One region of the Thermoanaerobacter kivui genome, then DNA from elsewhere that is predicted to be linked to it. Evidence: riboswitches for the same ligand, from Rfam matches in the RefSeq annotation. Region 1 holds a riboswitch; each other region holds the start of a gene.
What was found. Region 1 has a riboswitch for cyclic di-AMP ahead of TKV_RS05250 (cell wall hydrolase). Riboswitches for the same ligand answer to the same signal wherever they lie in the genome.

Region 1 (4,201 bases):
ATACTTAGGCGTTAAAGGTGAAAATATAATTTTTTTAGGATACCCTGATAAAGGTTTAGCTCCTCTTTGGTGGAAATATTGGAATGTACCTTATAAAAGCTTTGGTACTAAGACAACAATAAGCCCCTATGATAATTCATACATTCTGAAAGTAGAATACAATGGAAAAAACATAATAAAAGATTTAACAAAAATTATAAAAGAATATAACCCTACGCTTATTGTGTATCCTCATCCAAATGAGCTTCATCCCGACCATTGGGCAACAAATAGTTTTGTAAAATATACCTTATATCTTCTTAAAAAAGAAAATCTCCCTCAATTTCTTTACATAATTCATCGCACAGACTGGCCACTGCCTTTTGGAAAACATTCTCAATTAAATCTAAATCCTCCTCAAAATCTTTTGAAGACAGGAACAGAGTGGCATCTATATCCTCTTGCAAAAACCGATATTGACAAAAAGGGAGAAGCAATAATGATGTATAAAACTCAGATAAAAGTGATGAAAGACTTTTTATTGGCTTTTGACAGAAAAACAGAGCTGTATGGGTTTTATGAAGACGGCATATTGAAAAAATACAATAAAAACCGTAAATTTGATGATTATAAAGTGATAATAGACCCAGAATATGATAATTTTAGAGATTATGAAAATGGAAGTGTTGATATAACAGGAGTGTATGCATATATACAAAATAATAATTTGCACATAACTATAAAGTGTAGACAACCTGCAAAGCCACTTTATGAATACAACTTATATGGTATACTATTTAAAGGCCATAAAGAAGTTACAAGAATAAATGCAAAAGTTACAAATGGAAAATTAGTCTATAGAAAAGGAGATGTCAATATAAAAAATAGAATAATTCATATCACTATTCCTATAAATATAGACTTTGATGCAATATATTTATCTGCTACCACTACTTCTAATAAATATCTTATTGACAAAACAGCGTGGAGACTTTTGAAAAAAGAAAAATAATCAATATCCTATTAACTTGTAGCCATTTACTAAAATTTTATTTGCAGAACTCATTTTGTAAATTACATCAATTTTTTGAAATTGGTTTCACCAATAAAGCTACATTGCCTTCATTTCTAAAATAATGTGTGTAAAATTTTAGTCTAAAAATATAACTATGCAAAAACTCAGTAACCTTCAAAATTTCGACAGACATGTTACAATCAAATAAGTTGACATTTTATGATAAATTTTTTACAATATATTGAGTAAAGGGGAGTAGTTCGCATAGCTTATATGTGGTAAAGTCAACATATCGGGAAACCCTGGCTTTACCTTAAAGAACGAGACCTTTACATAATATGTTTTACATATTATGTAAAGGTCCTAATTTATTTATAGAGCAAATATAATAGTTGGGGAGGCAATAAAATGGAGGCACTTGTCACATCATTTGTCCTTATCTTTACTTCTGAGATGGGAGATAAGTCACAGCTCATGTCAATGGCTTTTGCTACTCTTTTTAAAGTAAGGACTGTTCTTATAAGTATATTTATCGCAGCCTTAATAAACAATGGCATTGCTGTGATATTTGGTTCGTATATCACCGAATACATTCCCATTTTTTATATAAAATTTTTAGCTGCTTTATTATTTTTGTTTTTTGGAATTTCAACTTTAATAGAGAAAGAAACAAAACAGGAAAAAATAAAAAATTCAAAATATGGTCCTGTTGCAACTATTATAAGTACATATGTACTATCAGAATTTGGAGACAAAACGCAATTGGCTGCTATAGCTTTGACTGCATCATATAACAGTCCTCTGTACATATTAATAGGTACTACTCTGGGGATATTTTTAGCAGATATATTAGGAATAATTGTAGGTATCTATTTCAATAAAAAATTTCCCTCTCAATACTTAAAATATCTATCTTCTTTCATATTCATCGCTTTTGGTCTTTCTACTTTGTATAAATTGTTTTTCTAAGTCAAAAACGGGTACTTAAATTGTACCCGTTTTTGACCCTCTCATCGGAAGTTTTACCTGCCGTAACAGAAAACCATATTACCTATTCTTGCCGCTATAGGAAGTGACCACAACCACGCATTAGTAGAACTTTGGTCAAAATAATACAAGGCTCCGTTTGTTGGGTCAACACCACTTAACGCATCTCTTGCTGCACTTATAGCGTCAACTGAAGCAGGTCTATTTATCCACCCATTTAGCACAGGAGTAAATTGGTAATTTCCGTATGCATCGACTTGATATATCACATCTTTTATAGTATTAGGGAAAATACCACTTTTAACTCTGTTTATTACTACAGCCGCAACTGCTACTTTAGCCTGGTATGGTTCTCCATCTGCTTCCGCGGTAACAAGTCGCGCAAGGAGGTCAAATTCCTCTTTTGTGTAGGGTATTACACCCCTTTCGATAGAACCTCTGCTGACATCCTGATATGCCCTATTAGAAGAAGTAGCACTGGGTATAATAAAGACTTGTCCAGGATATATTATGTCGCTTTTGTATCCGTTTGCAGATTTGAGCATATCAACAGTAATGCCGTATTTTAAAGCAATTAAGTACAAACTGTCACCTTTTTGGACAACATATGTGTTATCACTACCCGGCACTTGTAAAACTTGTCCTGGGTATATTACGGTACTTTGAAGGCCGTTTAAAGACATCAGCTTAGTATAGGTAGTTCCGTATTTTTGACTTATACCCCATAAGGTATCGCCGGGTTTAACTGTGTAAGTTGCGGCAAATACTGATTGGGAAATAAACAATCCGGCTATAACTGATGCGATGAGAGGTTTGACCTTGATGCGAATATTAAACATGTTGTTCCCCCTTTTGCCTCCGAGGTTAGTTGACGGGTTCGGGTTAGGGACACCCTACCACAAAAGTGGATTCACCCCAATTTAGTTCCCCCGTACCCCTTATCGGGGATTCGGCATATTTTTAACTAAATTATAGCCGGATATTTAACTTGTGTCCATATTAAACTGGTGGAAAGATAGGTAATGTTATGGTAAATTCACTACCTTTCCCTACTTCACTTTTTACAGTGACGCTTCCTTTATGTTCCTCAATAATCCACTTAGCAATAGCTAATCCCAATCCTGCCCCACCTGTCTCTTTGGCTCTCGCTTTGTCTACTCTGTAAAACCTATCAAAAATATGTGGAATGTCCTCTTTTGGTATTCCCACGCCATCATCTTTAATTTTTATATAGGCTTTTGAGTTATCCTTCCCCACATCAATTTCTATATTGCCATCTGAAGAAGTGTATTTTGCTGCATTGTCTAAAAATATCCTTATAAGCTCTTTAATGAGTTTTTTGTTAGCCATTATATTTATGTCATTTTGCCCTTTTACAACTATATTTTTGCTTTCATTTAACATTTTTATTTCCTCTGCAACCTCTTTTATTACATCCTTTAAATTAAACTCTTCCTTATTTAACTTTATCGATTTATTATCTCCTTTTGCCAACAAAAGAAGTCTTTCAATGAGATGCTCCATGTCTAATGTCTCTTTTTTAATCGCCTCTATAGCCTCTTGCAATACGGCTTTGTCCTCTTTTCCCCATCTATCCAACATGTCAATATACCCTTTTATTACAGAAATTGGGGTTCTAAGTTCGTGAGAAGCATCAGAGACAAACATGTTCTGCCTTTTAAAAGAATCTTCCAACCTATCCAGCATGTCATTAAAGGTTTTTGCCAATCTTGTAAGTTCATCGTCTTCTCCATATATTTTAAGTCTTTTATTTAACCCATGGGCATCTATCTCTCTTACTTCTTTTGTCATATAATCCACAGGTCTTAAAGCCCTCTTTGTAACGAAATATCCTGCAATAAAGGACACAAAAATTCCTGCCGCATCCGCAAAAAACATCAAAATAAAAAGTAGCTTCAAAAACAAATATTCATTTTCCATGTCCTTTATCACTTGAATATAGAACACTTTATCATCGCTTTTAAAAATGGTATTGAGGTAAGTCAAATCCTTATCATATTTGTCAATTTTAACAGGAATATCTATGTTTACATCATGAGGAATATTAATTCTTTCTAATCTTTTAGAAGAATAGATGACATTCCCTTTTTCATCAAATATTTTTGTATAAATATTTTCATTTGGTATGCTTGAAAAAATCAAATCTTTTTCAAATAAATTGACGTCCCCTTTTATTTCCCCCAGTTTACTTTTTATAGC
Region 2 (4,201 bases), 160 kb from region 1:
GTCCAATACATTATACCAGCAAAGGGGAATCGCTGCCCAAGCGTTATGGATAGTCTCTAGAAGCATCTCTGCCATCTTGAAAACATCATTTGTACCACTGTAACATCTGAGAAGAGGATAGTTACCTCTTTTTGAAGCCTCATATATTCTTATTAAGTCTTCTTTCTTTCTTATAGAAACACCGCCTGCTCCATCTAAAGACTTGTCATATTTTTTATCAAAGAAGTGCTCTTGAGCATTTTGGTCTGGCGCGAGAGAAATTACATCTAAAATTTCTGCCTCTGCTATCTTCTTAACACCCTCTATAGTATCTTCTAATGAAGGAAGACCAAAGTGGTGTCTTATGATAGGATAGGGAAATTTATCTTCTATTCTTCCTATTAGTGTATCAGCAAAAACCCGCTGTCTATGACTTGTGCTTCCTCCTCTTAGAAAGTTGATTGTAGCTTCATCCCCATTTTTGCCATCAAAAACTGTCACAAATATTCCTGATTTACAAGCTACTTCTGCATTAGGTTCTGTCCCTCCAAATACCCATTTTATATGTTGCAAATTATTTACTTCTATTTCCCTCTTTAATTCTTCTAAAAGTTTTTCAAGAGCAGAAGGAGTCAGTCTATAGCTTACTCCTACAATCCCCGGTTTATGTTCTTTAACGGCTTCTATCAATTTTTTAATAGGAACAGCAGGTCCCAAAAATACAGTCTCATAACCTTGCTGCTCGGCAAACCTCAAAAAGTTATACACTCCTGCTACATGAACACAATTCCCTATAGCTGCCGCTACAATTAACTTCTTCATGCTATCGTTACCTCCTTTCTTCTTCCTTCAACCAATTCTATTATCTCTTCAACTGACATTCCTTTTATGCCAAGCTTTTCAGCAGTCCTTCCTATTTTCCAGTAATCTTTTCTATGCATAACTGAAGCAAGATGTATAACAGCATCAATAGTAAGAGTCTTGATACCTATCTCTTTTGCTATAGAAGACATAGGCACTAAACTCATAGGAACATCTTCAAATATATACCGGCAATCTAATGTTTCAGGAGCTAACAAACCTACATAAGCTTTTGTGTTTTGAATTACCTCATATAGATTTTCTCCTTCTGCATTGTAACTTTCTTTTAGCCATCTTTTAGCGGAAATAGTATTTACACCTAGAGCTTTCGCCACCATCATTCTTTCGTTATCTATTTTTTCCAATATCTTTGCTACAGAAGGTGAAATTCCTTCGCGATAATATTCAAAATTGCCTTTTGTCGTCTCAATTCTCGCCGCATTTAACAAGGTAGGCGTTGGATGAAAAACAGAGCCAAAGTTATTGAAGCTGGTTTCTAAAACATTTTGCGCTGGTACAAATTGAGGAAAAGCAGTGTTAAGTGCCTCTACTACCATCTGAGTTTTGTCTTTGGGTATTGCAGCAACAGACACAACCTCTTTTATCTTGTATATCTTTGCCTTTCCCATGGAAGACCTGCAGGCATATATAAAAGTATCTGTTTCTGCAATAACTACTTCTAAACCTCTTCTCTTTCTAATTACATTGTGAAATTCTAAGGCACCACCTGTTCTTCCAGGATTCAATACGATTATCTGTCCTTCCTCAAGATATGGCAACACTTCATTAGCAATTTTATAATGAGCAGACGCTGGAACTGCAACTAAAATTATGTCAACGCCTTCAACGGCTTTTTTCATATCATCAGTTATCAAATTTAATTTTCCAAATCCTTTAATTTCCCCTTTTAACTCTATTCCACCTTTTTCTATTATCGGAATTAATTTTTCATAGGTTCTGTTGTAAAGATTTACCTTAAAGCCTTTCAAAGCCAAGTGCCCTGCTATTGCCTGACCCCCGTTACCGGCTCCTATTACTGCAAAGGAGACTGCACCCATCTTCTTAAACCCCCTTTTTAAGAAATGAAAAAGCTATAGAGGAAATCTATAGCTTTACGATTTGCCGTCTGATAAAAAAACAAAATCAGACACCAATGCTATCATCCTCCTCTTTCAACGCTTACGAGGTTAGCTGACGGGTTCGGGCCGAAAGATAACCCTACCATCTTAAAGATGGATTCACCCCGAAAATTGGTTCCCCCGCTTCTTTACGAATTCAGCGTTTAGCATTTTATTCAATTTTCAATTTATTTTTATTATATCATAAAATCTAAAAGTTGTAAAGAGAAACAAGTTAATATTTCCCAAAATCATCTCCTACTCTTATTTCATCCAAATAATTGTATATAGTATATCTGGAAACACACAATATCTTCGCTACATAATCTATAGCTCCCCTTATCAAAAAAGTGCCTTTAGCATCCAACATCTTGACTACCTGCACTTTTTCTTCTTTTGTCATGAAATTTACAGGTTTTCCATAATTTTCTAATGTGGTATTCACTATGCTCTCTAAAACCTCACTAACACTGCCTGTATAAGCCTCTCGAGCCTCCTCATTGGTATCAGTCACATCGCAAAACTCTGATAAGGTATTTTTTACCATTATAAATTCTGAGATATCAATATTGATGGTAAGGCATCCAACAGGCTTACCATTTTCGTCTTTTATAAAAAGAGCAGATGACTTCAAAATTTTCCCATCTTTCCCTTTGTTTTTATAGTTTATTAAATTTTCAACGTTATCAGATTTCAATACTTTCGATATAGTTTCAGGCAAAGGACTCCCCACTTCTCTTCCCGTTACATGTCCGTTTACAATTGCAATAATAGGATATTGAGGCGAAGAAAAGTCATGCAGTGCTACTTCGCAATTTTTCCCAAACGTATTAGCTATTCCTTCCATTATAGGGATTATGCTTTTTAAGATAGGATGCGTCTTCATTGACTTTGAATCCCCCTAATCATACAATTTAAATATATGCAGTGAAGTGATGAAAAATTACTGATAGGCTGCAAAAAAATTCATCTGCAAAAAAAGATAAGACTTTAAGATGAAAAAAATTATTAACGTTATTATACATGCCTCAAACAAGGTTGTCAAGCACTATTTCCTTTGCATCTGCCCATAATCTTTCTAAATTGTAGAAAGCTCTTTCTTCCTCTTGGAAAATGTGCACCACCACATCCCCATAATCCATTAAAACCCATTTGCCTGAAGCATATCCTTCAATGTGGTCAACAAAAATCCCCTCTTCACAGAGTTTTTTCTCAATCTCATCAGTTAATGCTTTTACGTGGGTATCCGAACTGCCGGTCGCAATAATAAAATAATCTGCAATAGTCGTCAATTCACCTATATATAAGACCTTTATGTCAAAAGCTTTTTTGTCTTCTAGCAGATTACAAATTTTAAAGACTTTATCTTTTACATCTACCACCAAATCAACCCTCCATTTTATATGTTTTTTCCTAAAATTATAGTTATGTCAGCACTATTACTTCCTTTTGTATCTTCAACTACAATAGCATTTTTTAAAATTTTCTTCAAATCTTCCACCACTTTTTTGTCGTCAGTCCTATTAATTATCTGAGTAGTGTTGTAAGTAGTACCTACTACATTGCCTATTTTCACTACATCGTATCCCTGTTGCTTTAACAAATCAGCAGTCTTTGCGGCTGCTCCTGGTATGCCGCCGCCATTTAAAACCTCTATTTTTATATTTTTGTTAACTGTCATCTCATTAGTTTTATTATCTATATCACCATTTAAATTCGCCATAAATTGTCTTACTTCTTGGGGATTTGTGATATAATAAGCAATCCCATCAATGTACTGAGGAGTGCCAGGTAAAGTTGCCGTCTTTATATTGTCTTTATCAAGTTTCAAAAGGTAATCTGCATACTTTAGCATAGTAACAGGTGGTATATTTGTTTCTACGTATTGATTTATGTTTTTTAATATACGATGAATTTTTAACAAAGTACTGGGGTTTTTAGCTTTTTCAAACATTGCTAATAAAAAATCCCTTTGAACTTTGACCCTTTCCAAGTCTTGTTCTGCATATCCATGTCTAAATCTCACCAACTGTAAAGCCTTTTCTCCATCCAAAAGCTGTACACCTTTTTTCAAATGTATGTGAAGATTTCCCGCATTGTCATCATAATTCATGTCCATAGGTACGTTCATCTCTACTCCGCCTAAATCGTCTACTAATTGTATAAAGCCCTCATATCCAATTTTCACATAATAATCAATAGGCTCTCCAATAAGTTGTGACACTGTATCCATCGCCAGCTGA
Region 3 (4,201 bases), 190 kb from region 1:
CAGAATCCAATTTCAATCAATTTGCCATTTCAAAAGCTGGAGCAATGGGTCTTATGCAACTTATGCCTTCTACCGCAAAAGAACTAAATGTTGACAATCCTTTCGACGCCTCACAAAATATAGACGGAGGAGTGAGGTATTTAAAAAGCTTGTTAGATACATATAAAGACGTAAGTTTAGCATTAGCTGCATATAATGCTGGTCCTCAATCAGTAGAAAAATATCAAGGTATTCCCCCTTACCAAGAAACTATAAATTATATAAACAAAATTTTAAATGACTTATATAATAAATAATAAAGGAGCCAAAAAGGCTCCCCTATTTGTTATATTTTGCATTTTTATATCTTTGTTGTGAATCCAAAATCTTTTTTCGTATTCTAATGCTTTGAGGAGTAACTTCCACTAATTCATCATTATCTATAAACTCTAATGCTTCTTCTAAGGACATCTTTTTTACAGGAGATAGCCTCAAAGCCTCATCCGCCGTTGCAGACCTTAAATTTGTCACATGTTTTTTCTTACATACATTGACCTCAATATCTCCACTTCTTGAATTAACTCCCACAACCATCCCTTCATACACTTTTGTACCTGGCTCTATAAAAAGTGTCCCTCTCTCTTGAGCATTGTAAAGGCCATAAGTTGTCGCAACCCCCGTCTCAAAAGCTACAAGAGCGCCTCTCGTACGAGAAGGAATGTCTCCTTTGTAAGGTTCATAATCATAAAAGACAGAGGTCATTATGCCATTTCCTTTTGTATCTGTTAAAAATTCAGACCGATACCCTATTAAGCCTCGTGTAGGTATTTTAAACTTAAGCCTTATAGTTCCTGGCTTTAATGTGTGCATATCCATCAATTCAGCTTTTCTCGGTCCTAATTTTTCCATTACAACTCCCATATATTCTTCAGGAATATCTATTGTCAAAAGTTCAATAGGTTCCATTTTTACTCCATTTACTTCTTTAAAAATCACTGTAGGCTTAGAAACCTGTAATTCATACCCTTCCCGTCTCATAGTCTCAATTAAAATAGAAAGATGCAGCTCTCCTCTTCCAGACACCTTAAAAGAATCAGTAGAATCTGTTTCTTCAACTCGCAATGCTACGTTTGTCTCTAGCTCTTTAAAAAGCCTTTCTCTTAAATGTCTTGAAGTAACGTATTTACCTTCAGTTCCAGCAAAAGGACTGGTATTTACACTAAAAGTCATAGAAACTGTAGGCTCTTCTATTCGAACAAAGTCTACCGCTTCAGGATTATCCCTATCTGCAATGGTCTCTCCAATCTCAATATCGCTTATGCCTGAAACTGCCACAATATCTCCTAAACTTGCTTCTTCTACTTGCACTCTTTTTAGTCCTTCAAACTGATATAGATTATTTATGTGAACTTTTTGTATTGACCCATCTCTTTTACATATGGCCGCTTCTTCCCCTGAAATTATTTTTCCTCTAACTACTTTTCCAATGGCAATTCTCCCAATGTAATCATCATAATCTAAAGTAGTCACTATAAGTTGTAATGGTGCTTCAACATCTCCTATTGGTGCAGGAATATAGTCTAAAATCGTATCAAAAAGAGGTCTCAAGTCATGAGACTCTTCTTCTAAACTTAATTTTGCTATACCTTCTTTTGCAGAGGTGTAGACAACAGGGAAATCAATTTGGTCATCATTTGCTCCTAATTCAATAAATAGATCTAAAACTTCGTCAATAACCTCCTGAGGCCTTGCATCAGGCCTATCAATTTTATTTATGACAACTATAGGTTTTAGATCCAGTTCCAATGCTTTACTTAATACAAAACGGGTCTGTGGCATAGGTCCTTCAAAAGAATCCACCAACAAAAGTACCCCATCTACCATTTTTAATACTCGCTCTACTTCACCGCTAAAATCCGCATGTCCTGGGGTATCCACTATATTTATTTTCACATCTTTATATCGTATAGCGGTATTTTTTGCAAGAATCGTTATTCCTCTTTCTCTTTCTAAATCGTTAAAATCCAAAATCCTTTCCTCAACTTTTTCATTTGACCTAAAAATACCGCTTTGTTTAAGCATAGCATCAACCAAAGTAGTTTTTCCATGATCAACATGAGCAATAATGGCTATATTTCTTACATCTTCTCTTACAAATTTCATAAGGTATCTCCTTCCATAAAATAGGCTATATCGCGTATACAGTATTATATAATATCTCAAGGAATAAAAATAGTCAATATAAAAAAAGAGCACTCTTTCGAGTACTCTTTTTATCATAGGTCATTTTATAATCCTTCTTGCTGTAACATAGTGCTCTTTATAGTACCCTTCATCTAAAGGACTTATTATGACCTTCCCTCTGCCAGAAGAACTGTTTATAAACTCTCCATTGCCTATATATATTCCCACATGATTTATGACACTACTCCCCAACGTCGTAAAAAACACCAAATCTCCCCGCACAAGACTGTCATAACTCACTTTCTCTCCCACAGTAGCCTGTTCATTTGCCGTCCTTGGCAAATCAAAGCCATAATTTTTAAAAACGTATTGAACAAAGCCAGAACAATCAAATCCTTTGGGAGTTGCACCTCCGTATACATAGGGAGTCCCCACAAAAGACTTAGCAAAATCTATCAATTTATCTACAAGACTTCTATCTACTTCGCCCCTTGAGGTATTTGAAGAACTTCTCACAGACAAATACTCGCCAAAAACCCATCCTTCTCTTCCATCAGAAAGCTTTATCTTGTACCATCCGTTTTGCTTATCCAACACGTTTACTGTAGTATTCTTGTTAAGCTGTGTTATGATACTCCCTGATAAACTTCCTTCACTTCGCACATTTACATAACTACCTGTCACTATACCAACACTTGCTGCTTTTTCCGAATCTCCTCTTGAGACATTAGAAGAATTTCTTACGGATAAATATTCACCAAAAACCCATCCTTCTCTTCCATCAGAAAGCTTTATCTTGTACCACCCGTTTTCCTTATCTAACACAGTCACTGTGTCATTCCAATTTAAGCGGGCAATGACACTTCCTGATAAGCTTCCTTGAGTCCGCACATTTACATAATTGCCTGTAATCTTTCCAACTCCCAATCCTTCCGCAAACGCTGGGTTCAAAAAAGAGCTACCAATCAGCGTCGCACCAAACACAGAAATTCCAAAAATCATCTTTCCTATTCGCTGATCCACTGCAAATCTCCTTCCTTTATTGCCTCCGGAGTTAGCTGTCGGGTGCGGGACAGAAGGTATCCCTACTGCAGCTTAAAGCTACAGATTAACCCCAAAAAGCGGTTCCTCCGTACCTTTCGGATTCGGCAAGATTGCATATTTTGTCCTTTTGTCTTATCTTATCATATCCTACAGTCAAAGTCAATGTTTACATTACATTTTCTTAAATTTTTTGATCTTTTTTTAATATATTTTATAAAAAATTAATAATTTGTGTGACAAAAAAATAAAAGGCTTAACGCCTCTTTTCTCTTTTATGGTGCGGAGGGTGGGACTTGAACCCACACGGGAAACCCCATACGCCCCTCAAACGTACGCGTCTGCCAGTTCCGCCACCACCGCACGCTTTTTTAATTTCGTCACACTATGAATTATATAATCTTTTTAAGTCAGTGTCAATAGCTATTTTTTTATGGATGGTGTCAAAATACTGTAGGATAATTTTCAGCGACAACCCTTGAAATATCTTCAATCAAAGTTTTTACGGTATGCTTGTTTTTCTTTAAATTCTACGATAATTTTACACTACTTTTTTATATACCATTTTTCTATATTATAAAAAACATCAAAACCAGTAGGGTCCACAACTTTTACATTGTCATATGCCATAACTGCTCCTTCAATATAGAAAAGGCCAATTATGGGTTGTTCCTCTAAAAAAACTTGTTCCAAAGCCTGATAATCTGTTTTTAAAGAATTCTCTTCTGAATCATAAAAAATTCTACTATATATTTCATCAACTTTAGAATTACTATAACCCATAAAATTGTCTTTGCCTTTTGTCATAAACAATGTAGACATATCTTGATTATAACTTAAATTCCACTCCATTAACACCAAATCAAATTTACCCGAATATACAGAACTTAGTAAATTGCCCCAATCTTTTGGTACAATGTTTATTTCAATTCCTACATCTTTTAAATTATTCTTTATAATTTGAGCAACTTTAATCAAATATGGATTATTTGCATTT

Region 2: linked by a shared signal. The riboswitch ahead of TKV_RS04510 (NAD/NADP octopine/nopaline dehydrogenase family protein) and the one ahead of TKV_RS05250 (cell wall hydrolase) in region 1 are both predicted to bind cyclic di-AMP.
Region 3: linked by a shared signal. The riboswitch ahead of TKV_RS04340 (C40 family peptidase) and the one ahead of TKV_RS05250 (cell wall hydrolase) in region 1 are both predicted to bind cyclic di-AMP.

What each region holds. Positions count from the first base shown of each region.
Region 1 covers NZ_CP009170.1:1,051,183-1,055,383, reverse strand. Annotated here, with positions in the region: gene TKV_RS05260 (PIG-L deacetylase family protein) at 1-991, shown strand, start outside; gene TKV_RS05255 (TMEM165/GDT1 family protein) at 1,403-1,963, shown strand; gene TKV_RS05250 (cell wall hydrolase) at 2,017-2,820, opposite strand; cyclic di-AMP (ydaO/yuaA leader) riboswitch at 2,820-2,946, opposite strand; gene TKV_RS05245 (sensor histidine kinase) at 2,981-4,201, opposite strand, start outside.
Region 2 covers NZ_CP009170.1:889,194-893,394, reverse strand. Annotated here, with positions in the region: gene TKV_RS04515 (cobalamin-dependent protein) at 1-801, opposite strand, end outside; gene TKV_RS04510 (NAD/NADP octopine/nopaline dehydrogenase family protein) at 798-1,898, opposite strand; cyclic di-AMP (ydaO/yuaA leader) riboswitch at 2,003-2,131, opposite strand; gene TKV_RS04505 (helix-turn-helix transcriptional regulator) at 2,194-2,844, opposite strand; gene rsfS (ribosome silencing factor) at 2,987-3,340, opposite strand; gene TKV_RS04495 (LCP family protein) at 3,358-4,201, opposite strand, start outside.
Region 3 covers NZ_CP009170.1:862,280-866,480, reverse strand. Annotated here, with positions in the region: gene TKV_RS04350 (lytic transglycosylase domain-containing protein) at 1-296, shown strand, start outside; gene typA (translational GTPase TypA) at 319-2,142, opposite strand; gene TKV_RS04340 (C40 family peptidase) at 2,263-3,186, opposite strand; cyclic di-AMP (ydaO/yuaA leader) riboswitch at 3,192-3,324, opposite strand; tRNA gene TKV_RS04335 (tRNA-Leu) at 3,483-3,567, opposite strand; gene TKV_RS04330 (ABC transporter substrate-binding protein) at 3,751-4,201, opposite strand, start outside.